One region of the Vibrio celticus genome, then DNA from elsewhere that is predicted to be linked to it. Evidence: riboswitches for the same ligand, from Rfam matches in the RefSeq annotation. Region 1 holds a riboswitch; the other holds the start of a gene.
What was found. Region 1 has a riboswitch for lysine ahead of OCV19_RS05650 (Na+/H+ antiporter NhaC family protein). Riboswitches for the same ligand answer to the same signal wherever they lie in the genome.
Positions count from the first base shown of each region.

Region 2: linked by a shared signal. The riboswitch ahead of lysC (lysine-sensitive aspartokinase 3) and the one ahead of OCV19_RS05650 (Na+/H+ antiporter NhaC family protein) in region 1 are both predicted to bind lysine.

Region 1 covers NZ_AP025463.1:1,196,956-1,204,689, reverse strand. Annotated here, with positions in the region: gene hisC (histidinol-phosphate transaminase) at 1-347, opposite strand, end outside; gene hisD (histidinol dehydrogenase) at 357-1,676, opposite strand; gene hisG (ATP phosphoribosyltransferase) at 1,676-2,572, opposite strand; His leader region at 2,626-2,761, opposite strand; gene OCV19_RS05650 (Na+/H+ antiporter NhaC family protein) at 2,952-4,544, opposite strand; lysine riboswitch at 4,657-4,834, opposite strand; gene OCV19_RS05645 (H-NS family histone-like protein) at 5,199-5,609, shown strand; gene OCV19_RS05640 (ISAs1 family transposase) at 5,807-6,907, opposite strand; gene OCV19_RS05635 (inosine/guanosine kinase) at 7,009-7,734, opposite strand, start outside.
Region 2 covers NZ_AP025463.1:3,256,864-3,264,597, forward strand. Annotated here, with positions in the region: gene OCV19_RS14535 (PglL family O-oligosaccharyltransferase) at 1-200, shown strand, start outside; gene OCV19_RS14540 (pyridoxal-phosphate-dependent aminotransferase family protein) at 304-1,443, opposite strand; lysine riboswitch at 1,620-1,797, shown strand; gene lysC (lysine-sensitive aspartokinase 3) at 1,906-3,273, shown strand; gene metH (methionine synthase) at 3,388-7,065, opposite strand; gene OCV19_RS14555 (cation:proton antiporter) at 7,241-7,734, shown strand, end outside.

The sequences.
Region 1 (7,734 bases):
CCAATCGTCTCTGCACTGATTGCGTACATACCGTAAGTAGGTGGGCAGTAAAGAATAGCGTCTTCGTTCGGCTCACAAAAAGCACGAATCAATAACTCGATGCCTTCATCAGCACCACGAGTCGTTAGTGTTTGCTCTGATTTCACACCGGCGTATTGTGCATAAGCGTCAATCAACTCTTTAGGCTGACATTCGCTGTAGCGATTAAGACGAGACAGGTTTAGGTTGTACTCGTTATCAAACGGAGATTCGTTGGCATTGAGCCATACATCACCAGTACCGCCAATGCGTCTTGCAGACAAGTAAGGTGTAAGAGCCTGAACTTGTTTTCTTGCTAACTTTTCCATGCCCTACCCTTATTTCGCTTTATTTAACTGTTCAAATCGATTTAATTTTTCAACTCGGATAGTCACAGCGCGTTTGTGTGCATCCAAGCCTTCGGCTTCCGCCATTGTTACTACCGTTGGCGCTAGGCCTTTCAAACCGTCAGCCGTTAGCTCTTGCACCGTCATTCTCTTAGAGAAATCAGCTAAACCCAGGCTTGAATACGTTTTCGTGTAACCGTAAGTCGGAAGAACGTGGTTTGTGCCTGATGCGTAGTCACCTGCAGATTCTGGAGACCAGTCACCAAGGAAGATTGAGCCTGCATTATCTAGCAATGGCAGCAATTCACGTGGATTCTTGGTTTGAACAATCAAGTGCTCAGGACCGTAGAAGTTCGAAATCGCAATCGCTTGAGTGATCGATTCAGCAATGATAATTAAGCTTGAAGCCAATGCTTGCTGAGCGATGTTCGCACGAGACAGTTCTTTCAATTGCTTCTGAACCGCTTCTGTTACTTGGTCAGCAACCACTGGAGATGGTGTTACTAGCACAACCTGAGAATCAGGACCGTGCTCCGCTTGGCTCAGTAAATCCGCCGCGATGAAATCTGCATCTGCAGTTTCATCGGCAATCACTAACACTTCAGACGGGCCAGCAGGCATATCAATCGCCGCGCCACGGAAGTCGTTGCTAACTTGGCGTTTCGCTTCCGTTACGTACGCGTTGCCAGGGCCGAAGATCTTATCGACTTTAGCTACACTCTCGGTACCGTAAGCCATTGCAGCCACCGCTTGACCACCACCAACGTTGTAAACCTCGTCGATCTTACAAAGCTTTGCGACATACAAGATTTCATCAGCGATTGGCGGAGGTGAACAAAGCACAACCTTACGACAACCTGCGATTTGAGCGGGAACACCTAACATAAGAACCGTTGACGGAAGTGGCGCACTGCCACCTGGAATATAAAGACCAACAGTATTAATAGCGCGCGTCACTTGCTCACACACAACACCAGGCTGTGTCTCAACCTTAATTGGCTGTGGCTTTTGAGCTTCGTGAAACTTCGCAATGTTGCTATAAGCTTGCTCTAACGCTTGCTTCATCTCTGGTGTTAGACGAGCACACGCCTCTTCAATCTCACCCGAACTGACTCGGATAGATTCTGGAGTTACACCATCAAACTTTGCAGTCAGCTCTCTAAGCGCGGCATCGCCTTCATTTCGTACTTTTGCAATAACATCAGAAACAGTTGCTGTGATGTTTGCACCTTCAGTAATAGCTGGACGCTCTAATACCGAATCTTGCTGTGATTCACTTAAAGATTGCCAAACAACGGTTCTCATCGTCACTACCCCATCATTTTTTCGATTGGTAATACTAGAATCGAGCTTGCACCCAACTCTTTCAGCTGTTCCATTGTTTCCCAGAACAAGTTCTCTGTACTTACTAGGTGAACGGCAACTTTGTCTTTGTCTGTTGATAGTGGAAGAACCGTTGGATCTTCAGCACCAGGCAGTAATGCTTTGATTTGCTCTAGCTGAGAGGTTGGCGCGTGAAGCATGATGTACTTCGACTCTTTCGCTTGTTGAACACCCTGCATACGAGTCAGTAGTTTTTCAATTAATGCGGTTTTGTCTGCGTCGAAATCACCAACACGTTGAATCAGTGTCGCTTTAGATTGGAAGATAGCTTCTGCTTCTTTTAGGCCATTTGCTTCAAGCGTTGCACCTGTAGAAACTAAGTCAGCAATAGCGTCTGCTAGACCTGCGCGAGGAGCAACTTCAACCGAGCCTGTTAGCATACAAGTGCTGAATTCAACACCCTGCTCATCCATGTAGGCTTTCAGTAGTTGTGGGTAAGTTGTCGCAATACGTTTGCCCGCAAGATCTTGTGGACCGTTGTAGACTTCATCTTTGTTGATTGCGATAGAAAGACGGCAACCACCGAAGTCTAAACGACGTAGTGTGCGAAACTCTGATGGCTCTTTTAGAGCAACACGGTCTAGGCGAACTTCTTCCAGTTCATTTTCACCGATGAAACCAAGGTCAACCACACCATCCATGATAAGACCTGGGATGTCATCATCACGAACTAATAACAAGTCGATTGGCATATTTAGTGAATGAACAACTAGGCGCTCACCCATGATGTTAAATTTAACACCACATTTTTTAAGTAGATCTTGGCACTCTTTACTTAAGCGACCTTTCTTTTGAATTGCGATTCTTAGGCGTTGTGTCTGCATTGCTGTATCCCTGTGCAAATATTTGAATTTATTGATTATTTAAAAGCGCTAAAACTAAAAAACCCTCGGAAGACTTTGTCATCCCGAGGGTTTAAATCTAAATTCTTTGACTTAACCTCCGGGAGAATTCTTGCTCCCGGGTATACGTAAATCTCCCCGAAAGACTAAATAGGGTGATGATGGTGATGAATGTTCATTACTAATTTACGCATACTTATAAGCTCTTCAGTTGTTTGCTGTCTTGTCTCCACACTAACTAAGCTGAGATCCTTTTTCAACCATTTATTCGAACTTTTTTCACGAAACTTAAAATTAAATTAACAGGCACAAAAAAGGGAGGCAAACGCCTCCCTGATAGTTTACAGATTAACTCTCAGTTTTAGCTTTTGCACGTCGCCATTTTGCAGCGAGAGAAGTAAGCCAATGCAAAACATACAGCAACAAACGTTAGAGACGCTGCGCCAAATGCGATGCCAATTGAAGATGTCATACCTAGAGTAATGAAACCAATGCACGATACGAACGCCACAGACAGCGCGTATGGAAGCTGAGTCGATACGTGATCGATGTGGTTACAACGAGCACCAGTAGAAGACAGAATCGTCGTATCTGAGATTGGAGAACAGTGGTCACCAAATACAGCACCTGCTAGAACCGCACTTAGCATCGGCAGAATCAACGCGATGTCAGATGCCGCAGCCATGTCACCTGCGATTGGTAGCATGATGCCGAACGTACCCCAAGATGTACCTGTAGAGAACGCCATAACGCCCGCTAGAAGGAACAACATAACCGGTAGCCAGTGGTAATCAATGCTGCCTGTTACTAGAGACGATAGGTAAGAACCCGTTTTCATGTCGCCGATTACAGAACCGATAGTCCATGCGAACACAAGAATCAGAATCGCACCAAACATAGAGCTAGCACCGATCCACATTGTTCTTGCGATGTCAGCCATAGATAGCTTTTGCTTAAATACTGTCGCTAATGCTACTAGTAAGCCGATAACACCACCGTAAACAAGAGACTTACCTACATCCGTATTTTCGAATGCACCTAGAAGGTTGAATGCTTGGCCATCAGCAGCCAGCGCTTGGCCACCTGTGTAAAGCATTGCAGCAACTGTCGCTACAATCAGCGATACGATAGGCATAACAAGATCAGAAACTGAACCGTTTTCGCTCTCTTCGATATCTAGCTCTTCGTTTAGATCGTGCGCTTGCTTTTGATCGTTGTCGCCTTCAAAGCCACGGCCTTGAGATGCTTCAATTTCATGCTCACGCATCTTACCAACATCTAGACCGAACCAAGCCACTGCGAACACCATTAGTAGTGCAAACACAGCGTAGAAGTTCATTGGGATAAGACGAACGTAAGCGCCCAATGCAGAATACTCTGTCACACCGTGTGTTACTAAGATGCCACCAATGATAGTGATGATGTAAGCACCCCAGCTAGAAGCAGGCATGATCACACACATAGGAGCAGCCGTTGAATCTAGAATATAAGCAAGCTTAGCGCGAGATACATAGAAACGGTCTGTTACAGGACGAGAGATAGCACCAACTGCTAGGCTGTTAAAGTAGTCATCTACAAAGATGAATACACCTAAGAAAGCAGCAAGTAGTTTTGAGCCACGTTTGCTCTTAACGCGAGACTGTGCCCATTCCGCGAATGCGCGAGTACCGCCAGACAGTGTTAATAATGCCGTTGTCATTCCAAGAATTATTAGGAATGCAATGATGCTCATGTTCCAAGTGTTGATGCCACCGTCTTCGATGAAAACACCAGATGCTTTAGTAAACACGTAACTAGCTGCGTTACCTACTGAGTAATCAGCAAGTAGAATCGCACCCATGATGATACCGACACCCAAAGAAACCAATACACGGCGGGTAACAATAGCAAGGCTCAAAGCCACAAGGGGCGGAAGCAAAGATAAAGGTGATGTTGCAAAATCTATTAAATTCATGATCTTCAAAAACCAGTTTTTTATTTGGCTAGAGATCTACTGCAGACAAACTTGATACGGCTGACCAAGCTCATGTTGAACTAAGCGAAAGGGAAGTGAACACTTCACCCAACCCTACAGTAGCGCTCCATAGTTTAAAATTAAGACTATGGCAGTGTTGTACCTATTGAGCACAACCCCAGCAAATTGCTTAGATATACAATTTACTTCGGCAATTACACCTTTCATTCCCGTTCATTGGCATCACCCCAACGGAAGTTACTTTTTATAATTGCACCTCTACGTGCGATAACATTATTAACCGTGTAAACCAGAGTTTAACAACAAATTAACCAACACCTCGCATCAGGTAGCCGCAATTGTACTCATCAAGAGCAACAATGCAACATATCATTCCGAGAAAAATAGCTTTTTGTTAATGAACTAATCAATAGAAGAATAGTCTACATAAGTTCACTACTCCACCAGTCACATATCACTTTTTAAGATAATCTTAATAATTATTATAAATTCGATAGAAATACAGCTCTGAATTTTCAACTATTCATCTCACTTTTATATTTAAATATGTAATAGAAGAAATACTATTTGTTTTATTCCTAGGCTCTGTTTATTATTAGGAAGATTATTTAGTTTACCTTGATGGGAAATATCATGTCTGAATTAACAAAAACTCTATTAAATATCCGCAGCCTTCGTGCGTTCTCACGTGAATTAACTCTTGAGCAACTTGAAGAAGCGCTAGACAAGCTGACTATTGTTGTACAAGAGCGTCAAGAGTCTGAAGCTGAAGAACGTGCTGCTAAAGCAGAGCAAGAAGCTAAGCTTTCTGCTATTGCTGAACAAATTGCAAAAGACGGAATTGATGTTGCCGATCTTATTGCTGCACTTTCTGGTGAAGCAAAATCTAAAACAACAAAAGCTAAACGCGCTCCTCGCCCAGCGAAATACAAATACGTAGACGCAAACGGCGACGAGAAGACTTGGACAGGTCAAGGCCGTACGCCTTCAGCTATCCAAGAACAGCTAGATGCTGGTAAATCTCTAGAAGAGTTTGCTATCTAAACATTTAGTTTACTTAGTGAGTAATCAATTACACGCTAAGCGATAGAATTAATATTTAAGTCGACCAAAGTATTATTTACGACTTCAATATATTCAGAAACAAAAAAGGCTCCTTTCGGAGCCTTTTTTATATTTGTACTATCAGTATTAGAAACCAACTGATACTGATAGCAGGGCGGGAGCATACTTTGATGGATTTATAACCCAAAGAATACTCTAGCCCGATAATCGTCGTTCCATGCCGCTTTTTTCAATTTCACTTTTTGGCTTGGCGCACCACAGTCACATTGCTTGAGCATATTCATCACAAAGCGCCTGAACAACGCTATGTTTTCCACTGCACCATCTAAAGTGATGCGTGAACTATCCTCTTTAAAAACAACATCTAACACGTAATGCTGACTGTTCTCGATCCGCCAATGCTGGCGAATATAATGACCCAGGAGTTTGTTGTTCGGCGACAAAGAACTAATGTAGTAGGACGTATCTACAGTGCCTTTACCGTTGATCACTCGATGGCGCTCCACTGCTATGATGCTTCTTACCGTTGGCCACTTCTTAGCTAAGTCATCGGGCAATTTAGCCTTGAGCTGAAACACGTATCGCTCTTCACTGCGACCATGTTTTTTCTCTTTGATTTCGGTGACTATTTTCTCTTTGCCAGCATCAAAAACTGTTTGGAACTGCTCCACAACAGCCGCTCGAAGCTTGGGCTGATTATTCTTAACCTGGACGACGACATGTGCCTGTTTGTCTTTGATTTTCTCTAGTGTTTCACGCTGGCAATGTAAGGCGTCAACCGTGACAACGCTACCCTTTACATTAATAACATCAAGCATTTGGCGTACAATGTTTATCTCACCATTCTTGTTCTCAGTCGGCTTCTGGCTCAGAACTAGACCACGCTCGGTATCGTAAGCGGTGACCAACTGCAACGCAGTTTTTCTGTCGTTACGATAGGAGCCCCGCAACACCTTACCGTCAAATGCGATAATGGGCTTGTTATGGCTAGTTCGCTGCTCGTTTATCCAAAGGGCTAAAGCTTCGAGCAGTGACTCAGCAACAACGGAACGCAAGATGCGAGCTATTGTGTGTCTACGAGGGATACCATGTTCGAAAGGTCTATATTTCCTTAACCAATCGAGCTTTTCTTCTCCATAAAATTCAATGTCTTGCCAACCTTCACATCCCGATGCGATAGCGCTAATCACTAGAAACATGACATCGATGAGGTTGTGTTTCTGATTGATGTCCGAGCGAGTGTCTTCGACGACAGATAAGTATTCAATAAGGTTCAAAATTGCTGTGTATCTGAGGATTTGCCACTATTAGATCACATTAGTTAACAAAGTGCGATCCCGCCCTGATACTGATAGTACTACTGATTAAAGAAAGTAACTTATCTTTCCCAGTACGCTTCTTCTAGGCTATCTTCTCTTTCAGGAAGGCCACGAGATAAACGTGGAGAGTGTTGAACCAACACTTCATAGCTAGCACGGTTAGAATATTTACAAACTTGTGAGAACGAAGAGTACGTCAAGAATGAATGTTGATGTTTACTTGAATTTGGCACGTTTTCTTTATGGTACTTATTAGCAGCCATATCATGTAATAAAGCTGATAACGCAGCATCACCTGCACCATTGGTATTTTTGATCTTTTCTGGTCCACCCATGTATGGTGCAATGTGCGAATACACTTTAGTTGGGTTTTCACATAAATCTTTATGCGCAGGACGGCTAAATTCAAAACGGTTGAATTCCGCAATTGAACCTGGAAGTAAAGGCAGTGACGTTTCACGCTTAGCTGCATCTTCTGTATAACCAGCCATAAATAGGCCAACAGGTCCCGCAGTACATAGAACAAGGTCTACCCAGTCTAGCGCTTTATCTGATGCAGCCAGTGGATCGCTTTCACCCGTTAACGCTTCAGCTTCGTCTTCATTCATTGCAACAACCGTTACGTGTTGCTCAAGGAAATCTTTCCAGAATTCTGGATCATCTTGAATAACGAACTTAGTACCTAGTGTAAGAACGACTGGCACATCGTATTTCTTCGCGTATTCGATCGCTTTCATTGTTGCTTCAGGCATCGGGTCGCCTGGCTTACAGCGAACTAAATAAGC
Region 2 (7,734 bases), 1.6 Mb from region 1:
GGTCACTGGAGATCATAAAGAGCAAACCAAGACCGGCTTTCTACAGCAATCTGATTCTTGCGTATCAAGGCCTAGGCGATCACAGTAAAGCCGAACAAATTCGTAGCGAAGCGAACTTTTTATTCCCTAACAGAGACTTTTCAAAGGTTCAGTATAAGAAAGTGTCACAAGCAGAAGATAACGTTTCGTCTGCTGAATAATATTTAGACCTCAAAACTAAAATATCATTTAGGAGCTTGGGGTAGATACAAAAAAGCGCACGATCTATCGTGCGCTTTTCTTTTTAATTTCAGTTTATTACAGCTATTTCAAAACATCTTTTAGCGCTTTTAGACACAACGCGACATTCTCTTTACGAGCGCCGTAGCCCATTAGGCCGATACGCCATGCCTTACCAGCCAAAGAGCCAAGTCCAGCACCGATTTCAAGGTTATATTCTTCTAAAAGCTGCGTTCTGATCTTAGCCTCATCAATTCCTTCTGGGAAATAAAGTGCGTTCAGCTGCGGCAAGCGGCTCTCTTCATCAACCACAAACTTTAATCCTAGAGCTTCTACACCTTCTTTAAGCTCTTGGTGCATCGCATGATGACGAGACCACGCATTATCTAGGCCTTCATTTTTCAACAAAACCAGCGACTCATGCAGAGCATAAAGGCTGTTCACAGGTGCGGTATGGTGGTAGCTACGCTTACCTTCTCCACTCCAGTAACCCAATACTAAACTTTGATCCAAGAACCAGCTTTGTACTGGTGCTTGGCGGGCTTTCATTTTATCAACCGCACGCTGAGAGAAAGTCACTGGAGATAGCCCTGGCACACAAGACAGACATTTTTGGCTGCCAGAATAAACCGCATCAAGCTGCCACTCATCAACCAGCAATGGCACACCACCTAATGATGTCACCGCATCAACAATCGTTAACGCATCAAACTGACGAGCGATAGCTGAGATAGCTTGAGCATCAGATAGCGCTCCGGTTGATGTCTCTGCATGAACAAAAGCCACAGCAACAGCATCGGGATTTTCTGCCAATGCTTGTTCTACCTTTTCAACTGAAACGGGCTTGCCCCATTCGTCATCAACAAGGATGGCTTGGCCACCACAACGCACCACGTTTTCTCGCATACGCTCACCGAAGACACCGTTACGACAAACAATCACCTTTTCACCAGGCTCAATCAAGTTAACAAAACAGGTCTCCATACCCGCACTGCCCGGTGCAGAAACGGCAATCGTAAATTCGTTTTCAGTCTGAAAAGCGTATTTAAGAAGCTGTTTAAGCTCGTCCATCATCGCAATAAACAGCGGATCTAAGTGACCTATGGTTGGACGGCTCAAAGCCTGTAACACTTGAGGTGAGATATCTGAAGGACCAGGTCCCATTAACGTTCGGTGTGGTGGATAAAAGCTATCGATAGCAGTAGTGAGTGTTAAATTAGACATGTACATCCCTTACGTTAATGTTGTGAACAATCCACCCTAAAGCAAATTGATTACCTCAGCAATTAGCCATAAGTATTGAGGTCAAACCACTGTCACATAATTGTTAAAATTATTTTTCAATTATCTCAAGTTACGGATTGACATTGTTACCACAAAAACGTTCAATGAAACGGCTATCTAGCAGAAGAGGAGCACTGCCCAGGCAGATGTTTTGTGGAACCGCATTTCCAATACAAAACATTTATGGGGAGCAGTGCCGAGATAATAAAAGGATGCAGGACCTTTATTATCGGTTGAGCGGGCTGAATCCCTTCAACTGTCGCCATTTCTATATGGTGAAGAGCTTCTGAGGTTACTATTCTAATAATTCCTCTCTTTTTGCTCTAAAACTCTCTTCGAAAAACATCGGACGTTGGATTACCCAACCGTAATTTTATTTTAGGAAGTCGTGGGAGATATATCGTGAGTGCATCTAATGTAGCTGGTTCTTTTAATGTCGCTAAGTTTGGTGGAACAAGTGTTGCCAACTTTGAAGCAATGAGCCGTTGTGCTGCCATTATTGAAAACAACTCAAACACGAAACTGGTCGTGAGTAGTGCATGCTCTGGTGTCACTAACTTGCTGGTTGAACTAGCAAATGGTGTTCAAGACAAAGCTAGTCGTCAGGAACTAATGGCACAATTAGAGGATATTCATAACGCAATTCTTGATCAACTCGCAGACCCAATCAGCATCGAAAAAGAAGTTCACAGCATTCTTGATGACATTGCGAGCGCTGCAGAGGCTGCATCATTCCAAACAAGCACTAAACTGACGGATCACCTTGTCGCATGTGGCGAGTTGATGTCGACACATATCTTGGCTCAGATCATCCGTGAACGAGGCACTCCTGCTGTTCGTTTTGACATCAGAGATGTGATGCGTACTAATGATGATTTTGGTAAAGCCGAACCTCAATTAGAAGATATTGCCGCTCTAGCGCAAGAGAAACTTATTCCACTTTGCCAACAACAAGTTGTCGTGACCCAAGGTTTTATCGGCGCTGATAGCGAAGGCAACACCACGACTTTGGGCCGCGGTGGCAGTGATTACTCAGCAGCACTGATTGCCGAATCTGTACAGGCGATTGGTCTAGAAATCTGGACGGATGTTCCGGGTATCTACACCACTGACCCTCGTATTGCACCTAAAGCTTCTCCTATCCCAGAGATCAGCTTTAGTGAAGCATCGGAAATGGCAAACTTTGGTGCGAAGATCTTGCACCCATCGACTCTAGTACCTGCACTACGCCACCAAATACCGGTATTTGTCGGCTCTTCTAAAGCGCCAGAGTTAGGTGGTACTTGGATTCGTCAAGAAGTTGAGAGCTCCCCTCTATTTAGAGCGCTTGCCCTACGCTGCAACCAAACCATGGTTACGCTACGCAGTGCTAACATGTTCCACGCCTATGGCTTCTTAGCAAAAGTGTTCGAGATCCTTGCTAAACATAAGATCTCTGTCGATCTTATCACTACCTCAGAGATCAGTGTGTCACTTACTCTGGATCAAACAGACACATCAGGTGGTGCTCCTGAGTTACCTGAAGCCGCTCGCCTTGAGCTTGAAGAGCTGTGTTCTGTCGATATTGAACACGACCTATGCCTTGTTGCACTTATTGGTAACAACATGAGTGAAAGCAAAGGCTATGCGAAGCAGGTATTCGGCACTCTTGAAGATTTCAACCTACGCATGATTTGTTACGGAGCAAGCCCACACAACCTGTGTTTCTTGCTAGATGAATCTGTTTCTAAGTTGGCGATTCAAAAACTGCACCAAGAATTGTTTGAGTAAAAATGCGTTTATCACCAACAGATAAATAACTAAATCTCAGATACAAAAAGGGTTGCTATTAAGCAACCCTTTCTCTTTTTTACTATACGAATCAAAGCTCGTCGTAGATTCAAACTAGTTAATGTTTGGACCTAACCACTTCTCGGCTTCTAACATGTCCCAACCTTTGCGGTCAGCATAGCTATCCACTTGATCCTCTTGAATCTGTGCAATAGCAAAGTATCTAGCATCAGGGTGTGAGAAATACATACCAGACACTGAGGCACCAGGCCACATCGCGTAGCTTGTCGTTAATGACATATCGATTGCCTTTTCAACGTCCATCAGCTCCCACAACGTACCTTTCTCTGTATGCTCTGGGCAAGCAGGGTAACCTGGAGCTGGACGAATACCTTGGTATTTCTCTCGAATCAAATCGTCGTTAGACAAATTCTCATCTGGCGAGTAACCCCAAATATCCTTTCTCACTTCTTTATGCAGATATTCCGCGAACGCCTCAGCCAATCGGTCAGCAACCGCCTGAATCATAATCGCGTTGTAGTCATCGCCTTTCGCTTTGTATTCATCAGCCAGCTCTCGCTCACCAATACCACCCGTAACCGCAAAGCCACCAATCCAATCCGCTTTACCGCTTTCTTTTGGCGCAATGTAATCAGACAAACAGTAGTTAAAGCCTTTTGGTTTCTCTGTTTGTTGACGAAGATTGTGTAGAACTTTTAGAACTTCGGTACGAGATTCATCGGTATACACCTCAATATCATCACCAACACTGTTCGCTGGGAACATGGCACACATACCACGCGCTTCAAGCAGCTTCTCTTTCTCTACGCGATCCAGTAAATCATTAGCATCTTTGAATAAACGTTTTGCCTCTTCACCCACTTCTTCATGATCAAGGATTGCAGGGTATTTACCAACCAATGACCATGTCATAAAGAATGGAGTCCAATCGATGTACTGACGCAAAGTCGCCACATCAAAATCATTGAAGATGTGAACTCCCGGCTTAGCGGGTGCAGGTGGTGTATACGCATCCCAATCGATAGCAACTTTATTGGCACGAGCTCTTTCAAGCGTGACAGGCTTAGTACGAGGTTTCTTACGATTGTGCTGATCTCGAACGCGATCGTAATCGATATCCAGCTTCTCAACGAAAGCGGGTTTCAATTCATCAGAAAGTAGTGAAGTACAAACACCCACTGCACGCGAGGCATTATTTACGTATACAACAGGTTCTGAATAATTCTGCTCAATCTTAACTGCTGTGTGAGCTTTAGATGTGGTTGCGCCGCCAATCAGAAGAGGCAGTTTAAAGCCTTGTCTCTCCATCTCTTTAGCCACATGCACCATCTCATCCAGTGAAGGAGTGATCAAACCCGAAAGGCCAATGATATCGACGTTCTCTTCTTTAGCGACCTTAAGGATTTTTTCACATGAAACCATCACGCCTAAATCGATAATTTCGTAGTTATTACACTGCAAAACCACGCCAACGATATTTTTACCAATATCGTGAACATCGCCTTTTACAGTCGCAAGTAAGATTTTTCCGTTAGTTGCACCAACGTCTTTGGTTGCATTAATAAATGGCTCTAGATGGGCTACCGCCTGCTTCATAACACGGGCAGATTTCACCACTTGAGGAAGGAACATCTTACCTTCACCAAATAGGTCACCAACAACGTTCATGCCGTCCATTAGAGGGCCTTCAATCACTTCAATAGGACGAGAGGCATTAACACGAGCTTCTTCGGTATCTTCAACAATAAAGTCGGTAATACCTTTTACCAAAGAGTGTTCTAAGCGCTTTTCTACTGGCCAGGTACGCCACTCTAAAGCCGATTTATCTTCAACTTTTCCAACAGCACGCTCTAGATATTCAGTCGCGATATCGAGTAAGCGCTCAGTTGAGTCGTCTCGGCGGTTTAGAACCACATCTTCAACGGCTTCACGTAAATCCTCAGGCACATTATCGTAAATCTCCAATTGCCCCGCATTTACGATGCCCATATCCATACCGTTTTTAAAACAGTGATATAGGAATACCGCATGAATAGCCTCACGGACGTAGTTATTACCGCGGAATGAGAATGAAACATTCGATACACCACCAGAGATCATTGCATGAGGGAGATCGCGTTTGATATCACCTACTGCTTCAATAAAATCAACCGCATAATTGTTATGCTCGTCAATGCCCGTCGCAACTGCAAAAATGTTCGGATCGAAAATAATATCTTCTGGTGGGAAACCGACTTCATCAACAAGAATGTTGTAGGCATTGGTACAGATTTCGACTTTACGCTCTCGAGTATCAGCCTGCCCTACTTCATCAAACGCCATCACGATGACAGCAGCACCATAACGACGAACTAATTTGGCTTGCTCAACAAACTTCTCTTTGCCTTCTTTTAGAGAGATGGAGTTAACGATGCCTTTGCCTTGAATACACTTTAGACCAGCTTCGATAACTTCCCACTTAGAAGAATCGACCATAACAGGTACTTTCGAGATTTCAGGTTCTGAAGCACATAGATTCAGGAATTTAACCATACACGCCTCGGCGTCTAGCATCCCTTCATCCATGTTGATATCGATAATTTGAGCACCATTCTCAACTTGCTCTCGAGCTACACTCAAGGCTTCGTCGTAGAGCTCTTCTTTGATAAGGCGCTTAAAGCGTGCAGAGCCGGTAACATTGGTCCGCTCACCTACATTCACGAACAAAGATTCTTTAGCTATCGTCAGTGGCTCTAGTCCCGAAAGACGACAAGAAACTGGTAAGTCTGGCAATTGACGCGGCGTTATACCTTCAACGGCCTCAGCCATTTCACGGATATGCTCTGGAGTAGTACCACAACACCCACCAATTAGGTTCAAGAAGCCACTTTCAGCCCACTCTTTAACATGTTCAGCCATATCCTCAGGAGAAAGGTCATACTCGCCAAATGCATTAGGCAAACCCGCATTAGGGTGAGCAGAAACATTGCACTCTGAGATACGAGACATCTCACCGACATACTCACGCAGTTCATCAGGGCCCAATGCACAGTTCAATCCAAATGAGATTGGTTTTACATGACGAAGGGCGTTGTAGAATGCTTCTGTCGTCTGTCCTGAAAGGGTACGACCTGATGCATCAGTGATGGTACCGGAAATCATCACTGGCAGACTGATACCTACTTCTTCGAAAACAGATTCAACCGCAAAAGCACACGCTTTCGCGTTTAACGTATCAAAGATAGTTTCAATAAGAATTAAATCTGAACCGCCCTTAATGAGCGCGCGAGTCGATTCAGAATAAGCTTCAACCAGTTCGTCAAAGCTAACATTACGGTAACCTGGATCGTTTACATCAGGGGATATAGAACAAGTTCGGTTGGTAGGGCCTAATACACCCGCTACGAAGCGAGGTTTATCTGGGGTCTTTGCGGTCCATTCATCAGCCGCTTCACGAGCAAGCTTGGCAGCAGCAAAGTTAATTTCTTCACTAAGGCTTTCCATATCATAATCGGCCATAGCGATGGTTGTAGCGTTAAAGGTATTGGTTTCGAGGATGTCAGCCCCAGCTTCCAAATACTCCATATGGATATCTTTGATAAGCTTAGGCTGTGTAAGAACTAAAAGGTCATTGTTGCCCTTCAAGTCACTGTGCCAATCAGCAAAGCGTTCACCACGATAGTCTTGCTCTTCCAATTTATAATCCTGAATCATGGTGCCCATGCCACCATCAATCAGTAAAATTCGTTGCTTCAACAGAGCGTCAATCTTTTGCCTTACATTACTTCCCACGGTACAACCTCATTCCTTTAATTATCCCTCCATCCTATCACACATTAAAAAGGAGTCTAGACGTCTAAAAAAGGAAATTGATTACCGACTCATGACAAAAAAATGTTTGCTATTTGAGCATGAGACAACGAAAATTCATATTCATATTCATACTTTGTTACATGTTGGAATCCCAATGTCGGTCTATTACACCTTATGCTTCTTGTCCGCTGCAGCCATGCTTATTGCTTTCGTTAATACCAAAATTGGTAAAATGCAGACAACCATCGCCATCACAGCTGGCTCAATGATGTTATCTCTATTGATTATCATTGCGGGACAAAACAATTGGTTCCAACTGGCTGACATCGCCTCAGAAACCGTTGCCAGTATCAACTTTGAAGATTTCCTTCTAAAAGGGATATTAGGATTCTTACTATTTGCAGGCGGTTTGGGAATCAAATTACCAAACCTAAAAGACCAGAAATGGGAAATAACAGTACTCGCGTTAGGTGCTACGCTGTTTTCAACATTCTTTATCGGTTTTGTGCTGTACGGGTTCTGTCAGTTCATCGGTATTCAATTTGATCTGATTTACTGCCTACTCTTTGGTTCTCTAATCTCTCCAACCGACCCAATTGCCGTTTTAGCAATAGTAAAAAAGCTCGACGCGCCTAGAAGAATCTCTAC